3 regions of the Enterobacter sp. 186315 genome follow, and region 3 is predicted to be linked to each of the others. Evidence: predicted binding sites of a transcription regulator. Region 3 holds the regulator's gene; each other region holds the start of a gene.
The links. Region 3 encodes PhoB, which activates phosphate uptake and scavenging genes when phosphate is short. Its sites were predicted from a motif close to CTGTCATAAAACTGNCNNAT; they were not measured.
Positions count from the first base shown of each region.

Region 1: a site for PhoB is predicted at 3,682-3,701, ahead of kdgR (DNA-binding transcriptional regulator KdgR). Genes of this name have one in related genera too.
Region 2: a site for PhoB is predicted at 2,345-2,364, ahead of uvrB (excinuclease ABC subunit UvrB). Genes of this name have one in related genera too.

Region 1 covers NZ_JBPTTK010000003.1:286,694-291,831, forward strand. The annotation lists gene ftsI (peptidoglycan glycosyltransferase FtsI) at 1-514, opposite strand, end outside; gene cspE (transcription antiterminator/RNA stability regulator CspE) at 747-956, opposite strand; partial or broken gene ACSVHP_RS05480 (DUF2627 domain-containing protein) at 969-1,113, opposite strand; gene ACSVHP_RS05485 (YebO family protein) at 1,835-2,122, opposite strand; gene mgrB (PhoP/PhoQ regulator MgrB) at 2,197-2,340, opposite strand; gene ACSVHP_RS05495 (YobH family protein) at 2,501-2,740, shown strand; gene kdgR (DNA-binding transcriptional regulator KdgR) at 2,799-3,590, opposite strand; gene ACSVHP_RS05505 (MFS transporter) at 3,768-5,138, shown strand, end outside.
Region 2 covers NZ_JBPTTK010000023.1:29,416-34,553, reverse strand. The annotation lists gene yvcK (uridine diphosphate-N-acetylglucosamine-binding protein YvcK) at 1-12, shown strand, start outside; gene uvrB (excinuclease ABC subunit UvrB) at 77-2,092, opposite strand; gene ACSVHP_RS19610 (ABC transporter ATP-binding protein) at 2,845-3,567, shown strand; gene bioD (dethiobiotin synthase) at 3,530-4,231, opposite strand; gene bioC (malonyl-ACP O-methyltransferase BioC) at 4,224-4,979, opposite strand; gene bioF (8-amino-7-oxononanoate synthase) at 4,963-5,138, opposite strand, start outside.
Region 3 covers NZ_JBPTTK010000004.1:99,671-104,808, reverse strand. The annotation lists gene phoR (phosphate regulon sensor histidine kinase PhoR) at 300-1,595, opposite strand; gene phoB (phosphate response regulator transcription factor PhoB) at 1,617-2,306, opposite strand; gene sbcD (exonuclease subunit SbcD) at 2,492-3,697, shown strand; gene sbcC (exonuclease subunit SbcC) at 3,694-5,138, shown strand, end outside.

The DNA.
Region 1 (5,138 bases), on a different contig from region 3:
TATTGGTGAACCCAATCAGATTGGCGGCAACGTGTCCGGCAGGATAAAAGCGCCGCGATTCGTCGCGCAAATTGATGCCCGGAAGGTTCAGCTTGTCGATCCACTGCGCCTGGGAAGGATCGACCTGGCGCGCAAGATAGATAAACCGCCCTTTCGGGTTCGCGTTGATGCGGGCAGCCAGCGTGCCCAGAGAAAGGTGCAATGCGCTGGCGAGAGCCTGCCAGCGATCGTCAAAACCGACGCCGCCCTTCGCCAGCACCGTTTTCGGATCGGCCCAGACGGCTCTGACGGGGACGCTTACCGCAAGCGGACGATTTTCTCTGTCGACAATCATCCCGCGCGGCGCGTCGATCGCCACCTCGCGCAGGGATCGCATATCTTCCTGTTTAACGAGATTGTCAGGTTTGATGATTTGTAGCCAGGCAACGCGCCCCAGCAGGAAGGCAAGACTGCAAAAAATAGCGAGACAAAGCAGAGCAAAACGCGCCGGGGTAAAGTTTCCGGCAGTGGTCATTGTTTTCTTTTTCACCTGAACCCCAGGACCGTTGAACAACGCCCTGATTTAACGAGAAAAGACGGAATGAAGGGGGCAAAACAATGCTAATAACCTCGCAGGTTTGCAACAAGGTGCTAACAAGGCAGGTATTGGTAATATTTTGAAAGATAAGGCAATAAAAAAGCCCCGCGGACGCGAGGCTTTATGTCTGAGATTGAAGCGTATCGCGCTTCAGTCAGCAGTGGTTCGATCAGATAGCAGTAACGTTAACCGCAGCTGGGCCTTTCTGGCCGTCCTGAATTTCGAACTCAACGTTCTGGCCTTCAGCCAGAGTTTTGAAGCCGTTACCCTGGATTGCAGAGAAGTGTACGAACACGTCTTTGCTGCCGTCAGCAGGAGTAATGAAACCAAAACCTTTAGACTCGTTGAACCACTTAACTTGACCTTTAATCTTTGCCATTTGCAAAATTCCTTAGAGTGTTTTCTTAGCCCGCAGGCATTGACTTAGATAAAACTGAGACATTACTGCTTGAGGCACTAATATAAGGTTCGGCAGAGAAGCGGTATTCAACGACAACGTGTTTACTCAGGACTTCTTTACTGAAAATGCCACACATAAACAGAACTGTACCTCGTTTGACCCAAAACGTGTTATCACATACAACGTTAATTATGGCAAGCCATTTTTAAACGTGTCTCGATCCGCCGCACAAATTCTGGCGCAGCCCTGTTACTCTTTGCACAATTATGCTCCGTGATAACAAAACGCTATGCCAGACTATACTGCCCAGGGCAACGTCCGCAGCCCCTGTAATCTAAGACTTTTTTAAGATAGTTCATTCATCTGAATGCGTCCAGAAACGCGCAAAATTTTCCTTTGCGCAATGATTGATATAGAACAATTTGTGAAAAGTTATGCTCAAATCATTGCAACGCGTTGAGCCGTTAACATTGAAAGAAAACATGTTAATAAGTTTCTTCTTACTGTATTAAAATTCGCCATTTAATAAGAACGCCATGCACCAAAATAATGAAATTTTTATGAACCTGCTTCAAAAAGAGGCAAGCAAAACGTTTCGATAGAAATAAAACTCCCGGCACGGCGGTGCCATGCAGAATATATGCAGCGAAGCGACGAGATAGCTAAGCATAAATATTCGCCAGTTTTCAGTACGCTGAATCGATCGTTAACTGGCGCTACATTATTAAGGGTGATGTTTCAAAGGGGCTACAGGATTTTTTGATAATGACTAGGGGGGATGGCAGTACGGGGGATACTTCAGGGAGGGGTCATATTCAGGATAAATCCAGACCACACCACCTCCCGTGAATGACGGTTTAACGTTCTGCCACCAGGCGGATGAAATCGTCGTCTTCTTTCTCTTGTGCAACGGCCTCTTTTGGCGCGTCTTTTACTTCTGGTTCGTTTGCTTCACACAGACGGCGCAGCAGAGCAGTCTGACGTTTCTGCTGATCGAGCAGCGCTTCAAGCAGCTCAATCTGTTCGTTAGTGCGTGAACTGGCGCGGTTGATGAAGAACCACAGGATCAGCCCCACAACCAGTACCACCAACGAAACCACCAGGGACGCCATACTCAGCAGCCCTGAATTCAGTAATTCACCCATTTCACCACCTCAATAAAAACGGCCATTTTACCACTGGCGTGAAGGAAGGAAATCACCTGAAGAAAAAATGCCTCTTACCACGGAATAAACTTGTTTATTGCACAAACGCCACTAAAGAACTGTACATCCTGATCGCACATCACATTGATCGTCTGCGTCCACAACACCACACAGGCAATCAGTACGATTATCAGAATTACCCAGCGTATTTTTTTCACTCCATACTCCGTCTTATGATCCGATGTCCCCAGGTTATCATGACTATCTTAAACAGGGGCTAACTGTAGCGTCATCAACTGGTTTTAGGAATTCTGCACTTGTTTCATATCGTAATCTCATTAGGCTTAATGGTATGACAACTAAGAAAAAGAGGCGATGATGCGAATAATCATCCGGGTAGTTATTGCGCTGGCCATCCTGTGGATTGGTCTTTTATTAACAGGTTATGGCGTGCTTGTGGGAAGCACCGAAAATGCAGCCGGTCTGGGCATCCAGTGTAAGTACCTCACTGCCCAGGGCGTGAGCACCGCTCAGTACATTCACTCGGATAGTGGATTAATCGGGTTAACAAACTGCCCGGTACTGCGTAAGTCCGCCGTCGTCATCGATAATGGCTAACGGGTTCATGTTTCAAAAAAAACGCCGCACTGATGCGGCGTTTTTGCGTTAACGGGCCTTAAAACGGATAGTCGTTATAGCCCATCTGTTCAGAGATTTTACGCGCCGCCGTGTGCAGCATCGCGACGTACTCGTGCAGACGTTCTTCAGAGAAACGCAGGGTCGGGAAGGAGATACTCAGCCCGGCAATGACAACGCCGAAACGGTCAAATACCGGAACGCCGATGCAGCGCAGCCCTTCTTCCTGTTCTTCGTTATCTTCGCCGTAGCCCTGCTCACGCACTTTATCGAGCACCGTTAACAGTTCCTCGGTAGTGGTGATCGTGCGCTCGGTGCTGCGCTTATATTCCACGCCTTCCAGGATCTGCTTCACCTCTTCGCGATCGCGCCACGCCAGCAGCACTTTACCAATCGCGGTACTGTACAGCGGGTTACGACGACCGATGCGCGAATACATGCGCAGGTTGTACATGGAATCGATTTTGTGGATGTACACAATGCTGTCTTCATCCAGCGCGCCCAGGTGGACGGTCTCTTTCGTCAGACGAGACAGTTCGCGCATCTGGATGTCCGCGCTGCGAATAAGATCGACGTTCTGAAGCGCACGCGCGCCCAGCTCAAACAGCTTCAGCGTCAGAGAATATTTCTCTGATTCGCCTTCCTGCGCGACGTAGCCTAAGGACTTCATGGTTTGCAAAAAGCGATAAACGGTGCTTTTCGACATCATCACACGCTGCGATAACTCTGTAATACCAATTTCACGCTCTTCTCCGAGCGCCTGCAAGATGCCAAACACCTTCAGCACGGAAGAAACAGAATCTGGCTGCTTATCCAAATCTGCAATTGCCATTTATCACCTCATGGAGAGTGTTTTATAAAAATCAGAACCGGTTTTTATTATAAATTCCCGCCCTGCTGCCTGCAATCAATCCGCGGTTACTTCGTTACAAATCTGCGACATAAAACGGAATTAACGATGCTAAAATAGTTACTCTGAGAATAATTTCACCCTGAGCTTTTCATTTCCATGGAAAAAAATCCTTCTGATGGGCTGCTCCTGCCACAACGGTACGGGGCGATTGCCACCATTATTATTGGTATTTCAATGGCCGTGCTTGACGGCGCTATTGCAAACGTTGCGCTACCTACCATCGCCAGCGACCTCCACGCGTCCCCCGCCAGCTCTATCTGGATCGTAAACGCGTATCAGATAGCGATTGTCGTTTCTCTGCTTTCGCTCTCGTTTCTGGGCGATATGTTTGGCTACCGCCGGGTCTACCAGTGTGGTCTGGCCGTCTTTACGCTGACCTCGCTTTTTTGCGCCCTCTCCGACTCGCTGCATATGCTGACGATCGCGCGTATCGCCCAGGGCTTCGGGGGTGCGGCGCTGATGAGCGTGAATACCGCGCTGATACGCCTTATCTATCCGCAGCGCCATCTGGGGCGCGGGATGGGGATTAACTCGTTTATCGTCGCGGTCTCTTCCGCCGCCGGGCCAACCATCGCCGCCGCCATACTTTCCGTGGCTTCATGGCAGTGGCTGTTTGCGATTAACGTTCCGCTGGGCATTATTGCCATCGTCTTTGCCCTGCGCTATCTGCCCGCCAACGGCCCGAAAAGCGCCATGCCGAAGTTTGACCTGCCGAGCGCGGTCATGAACGCGCTGACCTTTGGTCTGCTGATCACTGCCCTTAGCGGCTTCGCGCAGGGACAGTCGTTGACTCTGGTCATTGCAGAGGTGGTGGCGATGCTGTTTATCGGCTTCTTCTTCGTGCGCCGTCAGCTGTCGTTACCCGTGCCGTTGCTGCCTGTCGATCTGCTGCGTATCCCGCTGTTTTCGCTCTCTATCTGCACTTCAATTTGTTCCTTCTGCGCCCAGATGCTGGCGCTGGTCGCCCTGCCCTTCTTTTTGCAAAGCGTGATAGGTCGAAGCGAAGTAGAAACGGGCCTGCTGTTAACGCCGTGGCCGCTGGCAACCATGGTGATGGCGCCGCTGGCAGGCTATTTAATTGAGCGGGTTCATGCCGGACTGCTTGGGGCGCTCGGCCTGGTGGTGATGGCAGCCGGTCTTTTCGCCCTGGCGATGCTGCCTTCCTCGCCGTCGGATCTGGATATTATCTGGCGTATGATCCTCTGCGGTGCCGGGTTTGGTCTGTTCCAGTCGCCGAATAACCACACTATTATCACCTCCGCGCCGCGCCACCGCAGCGGCGGTGCCAGCGGCATGCTGGGAACCGCGCGTCTGCTTGGGCAAAGCACCGGGGCCGCACTGGTCGCCCTGATGTTTAACCTTGCCGGGCAAAACGCAACGCACGTCGCGCTGTTTACCGCAGGCACGCTGGCGACCATCGCCGCGATTGTGAGCGGGCTCCGCGTCACCCAGCCCCGCGCGCAGGCA
Region 2 (5,138 bases), on a different contig from region 3:
GCGCTGGGATAAGGTCGTTTTGTGCGGCCTGATGCCCTCACCCCAACCCTCTCCCATAGGGAGAGGGAGAAAAAACCTACGACGCCGCAATAAACAGATCCCGTAACTGATGCAGCTGGTCGCGGATCTGCGCCGCCTCTTCGAATTCGAGGTTTTGCGCGTGCTGCATCATCTGCCCTTCCAGCTCGTGGATCTTCTGCTGCAACGCTTTCGGGGTCAGCGCGACGGTATCTTCTTCCACCACGGCACGCGCTTTGCCGCGCCCTTTCGACTTGGTCTTCGCAATGTTCTGGCCCAGCGCCAGAATATCCACCACCTTCTTGTTCAGACCCTGCGGCGTGATGCCGTGCTCTTCATTGTAGGCCTGCTGCTTCTCGCGGCGACGCTCGGTTTCGCCAATCGCTTTCGCCATTGACGGGGTGATTTTGTCCCCGTAGAGGATCGCCTTCCCGTTGACGTTACGCGCGGCGCGACCGATGGTCTGGATAAGCGATCGCTCGGAGCGCAGGAAGCCCTCTTTATCGGCGTCCAGAATCGCCACCAGCGACACCTCAGGCATGTCCAGACCTTCTCGCAGGAGGTTGATACCCACCAGCACGTCAAACTCGCCCAGGCGCAAATCGCGGATGATCTCCATGCGCTCGACGGTGTCGATATCGGAGTGCAGGTAACGCACCTTCTCGCCGTGCTCTTCCAGGTATTCGGTCAAATCTTCGGCCATGCGCTTGGTCAGCGTCGTCACTAGCACGCGCTCGTTGATGGCGGAGCGGGCGCGGATCTCCGACAGCAGATCGTCGACCTGCGTCGCCACCGGACGCACTTCGATAATCGGGTCGAGCAAGCCCGTCGGACGCACCACCTGATCCACCACTTCGTCACCGGATTTTTCCAGCTCGTAGTTGCCCGGCGTGGCCGATACGTAGATGGTCTGCGGGGCCAGCGCTTCAAACTCTTCAAACTTCAGCGGACGGTTATCGAGCGCCGACGGCAGGCGGAAGCCATACTCCACCAGCGTCTCTTTACGGGCGCGGTCGCCGCGGTACATCCCGCCGATCTGCGGAATGGTGACGTGGGATTCGTCCACCACCAGCAGGCCGTCTGCCGGAAGGTAGTCAAACAGCGTTGGGGGCGCCTCGCCCGGCCCGCGGCCGGACAGGTAGCGGGAGTAGTTTTCCACGCCCGAGCAGTAGCCCAGCTCGTTCATCATCTCCAGGTCAAACTGGGTACGCTGGCTGATGCGCTGCTCTTCAAGCAGCTTGTTATTCGCCAGCAGCACCTTACGCCGGTCGGCCAGCTCGACTTTGATCTCTTCCATCGCCTGCACGATGCGCTCGCGCGGCGTTACGTAGTGGGTTTTCGGATAGACGGTGAAGCGCTGAATGGTCGATTCAACGTGGCCGGTGAGCGGGTCAAACAGCGACAGGCGCTCAACCTCTTCGTCAAACAGCTCCACGCGCAGCGCCATATCGTCTGATTCCGCCGGGAAGATGTCGATCACTTCGCCGCGCACGCGGAAGGTCCCGCGCTGGAACGCCTGATCGTTACGGGTGTATTGCAGCTCGGCAAGACGGCGCAGAATGGCGCGCTGATCGATGATCATCCCCTGCGTCAGGTGCAGCATCATCTTCAGATAGAGATCCGGATCGCCCAGACCGTAAATAGCCGACACCGACGCCACCACAACCACGTCGCGCCGCTCCAGCAGCGCTTTGGTGGCCGACAGTCGCATCTGCTCAATGTGTTCGTTCACCGACGCATCTTTTTCGATAAAGGTGTCGGAGCTCGGGACGTAGGCTTCCGGCTGGTAGTAATCGTAGTAGGAGACGAAATACTCCACCGCGTTGTCCGGGAAGAACTCTTTCATCTCGCCGTACAGCTGCGCGGCGAGGGTTTTGTTGGGTGCCAGCACCATCGTAGGGCGTTGCAGATCCGCAATGACGTTTGCCACGGTAAAGGTTTTACCGGAGCCGGTCACACCCAGCAGGGTCTGATGTGCAAGACCGTCTTCCAGCCCCTCTTTCAGACGACGAATCGCCTCAGGCTGGTCGCCCGACGGACGGAAAGCAGAATTTAGTTTAAACGGTTTACTCATGGGCGATGACCTGATGACGTTATTAGCGGCAGGTCTGTAATTTTACTCGCAGTTGCCAGGATTGCCAGTAATTAATACTGGATGAAAAACCAGTAGCATGTCAGGCTTTATGGAGTAGCGTTCGAATGATTAGCGGGATCGGGGATAAAATTTGAACTGTGACAAGATAAAACGCTGCCCTGACCCGGTTATCCCCAGAACTTTTTCTTTTTTAACATTTGTCAAGGGATGTAAAGTCAGATTCCCGGGAACAGGTGACACTTTCATTACGCTAATTGCTTTTATTTAACCAGTTAATTTTTAACAGATATTTCCTAAAGCCGCGTTTCGCACCAATTCAGGCGTAACCCGCGTATTCTCTCGCTTTTCGCGTGTTTTCTAACTCTCATACACATGGTTATCCACAGGAATAGTGGATAACTGCTTCCAGCCCGTATGGACCGCCACTCGGGCGATTCCCGGTTTTTCCCAGCGGCGGGTTAACAAAAAATTTTTATAGCTCTTTTTTGATGGTAATCAGTTGAACCACAGATAACATTTGGTGAGATCTTAATCACATTTCGCCTATTTTTACCGTTGCACCACCACCCGACACCGTCAGCACTGCCGCTGTGCAACTCTCTCCGACCGCTCACCTGAACCCGAGGCGCATTCCTAAAAAAGGGGCTTTTTTAATCAACTTCGTGTTTCTGGCAGGTCTTTTGCAGTATCTGAAACGAGCCTTGCCCACAACGATTTTTAAGGAGAGAAAGATGTTGAGTCTGCGTGCAGTGAACCAGTTCTACGGAAGCCAACATACGTTATGGAACGTGGATTTAGATTTTCCGCAAGGCCAGTGTACCGGGGTGATTGGCCTGCCGGGGATGGGGAAAACCACCCTGATGAACTGCATCGTCGGCAATGTGCCCGTCGACAGCGGCACCATCATCTGGCACGAGGCGGGCGCACCGCCCTGCGACCTGCTGCACCAGCCGCCGGAACTGCCCCGTATCCCCGGCATTGGTTACGTGCCGCAGGACAGGCGGATATTCTCGCAGCTGACAATCGAAGAGAATCTGCATATCGCCCTGCGGGCAACGGGGCAGCGCGACGCCGGTGCCACAGGCGACATCTTTGACCTTTTCCCGCAGCTTTATCCCCTGCGCCAGCAGCGTGCTAATGGGCTGACGCCTGATGTGCAGTACCAGCTGGCGCTCGCCAATGCGCTGGTGAATCGCCCACGCGTGTTGATTCTGGATGAGCCGATGCACGGCGCGGAACCGAGTTTCGCCCAGAAGTTAGGGCAGCTGCTGGTGCGGCTGAGTCAGGAGCTGGGGATGACGGTGTTACTGGCAGAGCAGCAGCTGTCGTTTATTCGCCGGGTGGCTGACCGCTTCTGTCTGCTTTATCGCGGGCGTAACGTGGCGCAGGGCCACGTTAACGAGCTTAACGATGAGCTTATAGCCCACTGGATGACGCGTGAGGCAAGGCGCTGAGATCGAGATACCGCCCGGTGTCGGCGTTTTCTGCCCCGCCCGCAAGCCACGGAATTTCACCGAGGAACGGCGCGGGGAGCAGGCGTTTAAGCGTTGCCAGATACTCCTGATGACGCCTGCCGGGCGGCGTAACGTCGTTCGCCACCCAGCCCGCCAGCCGCAGTCCGGCCTGCCGAATTGCCTGCGCGGTGAGCATCGCGTGGTTGATGCAGCCGAGCTTAACGCCCACCACCAGAATGACCGGAAGCTGCTCCGCCTGCACCCAGTCGGCGAAGGTGTGGCTTTCTGAAAGCGGCGTAAACCAGCCGCCCGCCCCCTCCACCAGCACCCATTCGGCCTGCTGCTCCAGCGCGCGCAGGCCGCCGGACAGCACGGCAAAATCGATATCGCGCCCTTCGTCCGCGCTGACGATATGCGGCGAGGTCGGCTCGGCGAAGGTATAGGGGTTAACCTCGTCGTAGCTCAGCGCCAGGCTACTGTGACGCTGTAGCGCCAGGGCGTCGGTATTGCGCAGCCCGTCGGGCGTCATCTCGCTGCCGGAGGCAACGGGCTTGTAGCCTGCGGTGCGGTATCCCTTCAGATTCGCCGCCTGAAGCAGCGCGGCGCTGGCGACGGTTTTACCTACTTCGGTATCCGTGCCGGTCACAAAATAACGTTCAGTCACGTTCGATAATCCCATGAAAAAGTTGATAAGAGAGCGTGAACGCCCCCTCCTGCTGCGGCCAGGCCATCTCCAGACGCTGCAACTCGCCGCGCGTCAGCGGCTTGTTGTCGCGCCCGGAATGCAGATGCGTGGCGCCGATGCCCTTAAGCGATCGCATGGCGCTGAGCGCGTCGTTAAAGGCAAGGGTGATGGTCTGCACCCTGTAGCGATAACGCCAGCCGCGCAGCGCCTGAAGCACCGCCTCCTGCGAGAGAAAACGGTTGGCGTGCGCCCGGGCGTCTACCGCCTGCCACGCCTGATTTAGCTCCGGCAGGGAGCTTTCCAGCAGCGTGGTAAAAGCAACCTTCCCGCCGGGGCGCGTGACGCGGTACAGCTCGCCTAACGCCTGCGGCAGGCTGCTGCACCACTGCACCGCAAGATGGCTCCAGACCAGATCAAACTGCGCGTCCGCCAGCGGTATGGCCTCGATATCCGCCACCAGATAGCGATCCGCCGCCTGCTGCTGGCGCGCCTCGTCCAGCATCTGCGGCGAGAGATCGAGCGCCGTCACGCAGCTTCCGGCCTCGCGCCAGTCGCGGCTGTTGCCGCCCGGCCCGCATCCCGCGTCCAGCACCTGCTGAAAATGGCCTTCGCCGAGGGTCGCCCGCAGGCCGCTGGCGCTCTGACGTTGCAGCGCATCGTGCTGTGAATACCGCTGCGCGGCGCGGCCGAAAGCGGCGGCGACGGCGCGTTTATTGACTGGCGACATGCAGCGCCTCCAGCAGCGTATCAATATCGTCTGTTTCGTGAGCCGCCGTGAGCGTCAGGCGCAGACGCGCCGTGCCCGGCGGCACCGTGGGTGGACGGATCGCCGTAACCCACATGCCCCGCTCGCGTAACGCCTGCGCCAGACGCAGCGCCCGGGCGT
Region 3 (5,138 bases):
CTGGCGTGGCGAAGAATAGTTTTTCGATTTACCACGCAAATACAGTCGGTATGACAGTATATGGGGGGCAATTTAAACGCTTATAACGTTTAAAGGCAAGGTGGGATCTTAAAACCGGAACAATATGCCAGCATGAAAACACAGACCAGCACATTACGCTAAATACTGGAAAAACCCGTGGTTAATCATGCGAACAAAAAACCATCAACCGTATATTATTCATTCGCGTTTCGCTTAACTGCAACGCAAACGGGCCAGCAGTCGCTGGCCCGTGGAAAGGTAAGATGACACGCCTGCTGTCAGGCACTCATTCTGGCAATCAATCTTTCCGGGATAATAAAGCTGAAACGCGTGCCCTTCCCTAACGTGCTCTGAATATCAAGACGGCTATCGTGATGATGAAGCGCGTGCTTCACAATCGCCAGCCCCAGCCCGCTGCCGCCGGTCTGCCGCGAGCGCGCCTTGTCCACGCGATAGAAGCGCTCGGTCAGCCGTGGAAGATGCTCTGGCGCAATCCCCGGCCCGTTATCTTCGACGCTAAACTCCGCTCCTGACGGCAGATGTTGCCACGTCACGACAATGTGCGTCCCTTCCGGCGTGTGGTTCACCGCGTTATAGACAAGGTTTGAGATGGCGCTGCGCAGCTCGTCTTCGCTGCCGCGCACCTTCAGCGCGTTATCCACGTTAAACGTCAGCTGATGCTTTCCGTGGCTCAGGGTCTGCGCTTCACGCTCCACCACGCGCAGCATCATCGGCACGTCGATGGTTTCGTTGAGGGCCAGCGCGGGCGCGGCTTCGATTTTCGATAAGGTCAGCAGCTGCTTCACCAGCCCTTCCATACGGTGCGTCTGCTCGCGCATGGTGTGGAGCGCTTTCTCGCGCGGCGCGCCCTCTAGCGTTTGCTCCTGCATCATCTCCAGATAGCCCTGAAGCACGGTGAGCGGGGTGCGCAGCTCGTGGCTGACGTTGGCAAAGAAGTTGCGCCTTGCCCCCTCAAGCTGGTGCATCTGGGTGACGTCGCGCGCCACCATCAGCCACTGATTATCGCTATAGGGCATTACGCGGATCTCAAGATGACGCCCGTTGTTGAGCTTCAAATTGTGCGGCCGCGTAAAATCGCGCTTTTTCAGGTACAGGGTAAATTCCGGGTATCGCAGCAGGTTGAGGATATTTTGCCCGTTATCGTCCGGCCAGCGCAGGCCCAGCAGCTGCTGCGCCAGGCCGTTGCACCAGAACATGGTGCCCTCTTCCGTGGTGAGGATCACCGCATCCGGCAGCGATTCCGCCCCGCTGCGAAAACGTTTGATCAGGCTGCCCAGCTCGCGGCGGCGCTTTTTATTACGCATCTGCATCTGGTGCAGGCCGTAGAGCAGCGGCTCCCAGCTGCCGCTTCCCGGCGGTGGCGTCATGCTTCGGTCAACCCACAGCCACCAGGAAAGGCGCAGTAAATTCCAGAAATGCCAGATCAGAAGGCCGGTCACCGCCGCCAGCAAAAACCACGGCAAATGGCCAAAAAACGCCCCCAGAATGAGGGCCGGGATACAGCATAAGATCAGTTCAAAAACGAGCCTTTTCCATGACAGACGTTCCAGCACGCGTCACACTCCTGTCATTGTTCAGAAACGGGTAGAAAAACGATAACCCGTGCCGCGGACCGTCTGCACCATACGATCGTGGCCGCTCAGCTCCAGCGCTTTACGCAAGCGGCGAATGTGGACATCAACCGTCCGGTCTTCGACATAGACGTTAGTTCCCCAGACGTTGTTCAGCAACTGCTCGCGGCTGTAAACGCGCTCCGGGTGGGTCATAAAGAAGTGCAGCAGCTTGAATTCGGTAGGGCCCATATCGAGCGGGTTTTCGCCGGTCATGACGCGGTGTGAGGTAGGATCAAGGCTCAGCCCCTGCATCTCAATCACCTCTTCCACCGCCATCGGCGAAATGCGGCGCATCACGGCTTTAATGCGGGCCACCAGCTCTTTCGGGGAGAAAGGCTTGGTGATGTAATCGTCCGCGCCGGTTTCCAGACCGCGCACGCGATCTTCCTCTTCACCGCGCGCCGTCAGCATGACGACCGGAATATCGCGGGTCATGGCTTCACGTTTGAGGTGTTTGATAAACTGCAACCCCGAGCCGCCGGGCAACATCCAGTCGAGTAAAATCAAATCAGGCCAGGGTTCGTTAAGTTGATTCACCGCGCTGTCATAATCTTCCGCCTCGATCGGCTGGAAGCCATTTTGTTCGAGCACGAAGCACACCATCTCACGAATCGGAGCTTCATCTTCTACGACCAGAATACGTCTCGCCATACTTTGCCCTGTCTTATCTTATTTAAGTTACAAGTTTGTAATGCGGCGTCATTATGCGTCAGATTTATGACAGATTTATGAAAAACGATATCACTAAAAATGGCAAACCGTTGTTTTATTACAGCGGATAATTTCCGTTCTTAACGTTTATAATCCCCTCCATCTTTTTTTGCCACGGAACCGCTATGCGCATACTTCACACCTCGGACTGGCATCTGGGCCAAAACTTTTACAGTAAAAGCCGCGCCGCTGAACATGAAGCTTTCCTCACCTGGCTGCTGGACGCGGCCCGGTCGCATGAGGTGGATGCCATTATCGTGGCGGGCGATATTTTTGATACCGGGCAGCCGCCGAGCTATGCGCGCGAACTTTACAACCGCTTTGTCGTTAATTTGCAGCAAACCGGCTGTCATCTGGTGATTGTTGCGGGCAATCACGACTCGGTGGCAACCCTTAACGAATCTCGCGACATTCTCGCCTTCCTGAATACCACGGTGGTGGCCAGCGCCGGACACGCGCCGCAGATCCTCAAAAAACGCGACGGCACGCCGGGGGCGGTGCTCTGTCCGATACCGTTTTTACGTCCACGGGATATCGTGCAGAGCCAGGCGGGGCTTTCCGGCAGCGAAAAGCAGCAGCATCTGCTTCAGGCCATCACCGACTACTATCACCAGCAGCACGCCGAGGCCTGCGCCCTGCGCGGCGCGCAGCCAATTCCGGTGATTGCTACAGGGCATTTGACCACCGTCGGTGCCAGCAAAAGTGACGCGGTACGTGACATCTATATCGGCACGCTGGACGCTTTCCCGGCGCAAAACTTCCCCCCGGCCGACTACATCGCGCTGGGGCATATTCACCGCGCGCAGATAATTGGCGGCTGCGAGCACATTCGCTACTGCGGTTCGCCGATTTCCCTGAGCTTTGACGAAACCGGCAAGGCTAAATGCGTGCATCTGGTGACCTTTAACGACGGCAGGCTCGGTACGGTAGAGTCGCTGGAAGTGCCCGTTACCCAGCCGCTGGCGGTGCTGAAAGGAGATTTAGCGGCCATCACCGCGCAGCTGGAACAGTGGCGCGACAAAGAGCTTAACCCGCCCGTCTGGCTGGATATCGAAATCACCACCGACGAATACCTGCACGATATGCAGCGTAAAATCCAGGCCCTGACGGAAGACCTCCCCGTCGAGGTGCTGCTGGTGCGCCGCAGCCGCGAACAGCGCGAGAAAATTCTGCTCGGCGCGCAGCGCGAAACCCTGAGCGAGCTGAAGGTCGAAGAGGTTTTCGAGCGTCGTCTGGCGCATGAAGAGATTGACGATGAGAAGCGCGCGAGGCTCAACGAGCTGTTCAGCTACACGCTCGCCACGCTGAACGATGAGGAGGAAAACGCATGAAAATCCTGAGCCTGCGTCTGAAAAACCTCAACTCCCTGAAAGGCGAGTGGAAAATCGACTTTACCGCTGAGCCCTTTGCCAGCAACGGCCTGTTTGCCATTACCGGCGCGACCGGCGCGGGGAAAACCACCCTGCTCGACGCCATCTGTCTGGCCCTGTACCACGAAACGCCGCGCCTGCAAAAAGTCTCGCAGGCGCAAAACGATCTCATGACGCGGGATACCGCCGAGTGCCTGGCCGAGGTGGAATTTGAGGTCAAAGGGGTCGCCTATCGCGCATTCTGGAGCCAGAACCGCGCGCGCAACCAGCCGGACGGGAACTTACAGGCGCCGCGCGTAGAGCTGGCGCGCTGTGAAGACGGTAAAATTCTGGCGGATAAAGTCACGGACAAGCTGGAACAGACCGCCGCCTTAACCGGGCTGGATTACGATCGCTTTACCCGCTCCATGCTGCTCTCGCAGGGGCAGTTTGCCGCGTTCCTTAACGCCAGACCCGGCGACCGGGCGGAGCTGCTGGAAGAGCTGACAGGCACGGAGATCTACGGCCAGATTTCGGCCAAAGTCTTTGAACAGCATAAAGCCGCCCGCAGCGCGCTGGAGAAGTGTGAAGCGCAGGCCGCGGGCGTCGTGCTGCTCAGTGAAGAGCAGCAACAGCAGTTGCAGCAAAGTTTGCAGGTACTCACTGACGAAGAGAAAATCCTGCTGGCGCAACAGCAGCATCAGCAGAAAGAGTTTCAATGGCTTACGCGCAGCGATGAGCTGATTCAGGCGCAGCAGCGTGCAACCGCTCAGCAGCAGCAGGCGCAGCAGGCGCTGGCAGACGCCGGGCCCGAGCTGGCGAAACTCCAGCTGGCACAGCCTGCGGCGCAGCTGCGCCCGCTCTGGGAGCGTCAGCAGGAGCAGACCGCGCGCCTGACGCAAACCCGCCAGCAGATCGACGAAGTAAACACTCGCTTACATGCCAGAACCGCGCTGCGCGGGCGTATTCGCACCGCCGCGCTACACGCTCGCGAGCAGTTACAGGCCGAGCTGACGTCCGTTGCCCGCTGGCTGGCCGAGCACGACCGTTTCCGTTACTGGGGCCAGGAAATTGCCGGATGGCGCGCGCATTTTGCCCAGCTTCATCGGGATAATCAGCAGCTTACAACGCTCGCCGCCCGTATTCATGAGCTGCGCCAAAAGCTCAGCAGCCTGCCGGAAACCAGCCTGAGGCTGAATGCCGATGAGGTTGCGATGGCGATGGAGCAACAGACCCGCTCGCGCGCCGGGCGTCAGCGCCTGACCGCGCTTCATGCCCGCTATCAGCCGCTGCAACAGCGCATAGCGCAAAACGGCGAAAGCCTGCAAAAAGCGCAGGCGGAGCAGACCCGCCTTAACGAAACCCTGGCCCTGCGCAGGCAGCAGTATAAAGAGAAAAACCAGCACTATCAGGATGTTGAGCT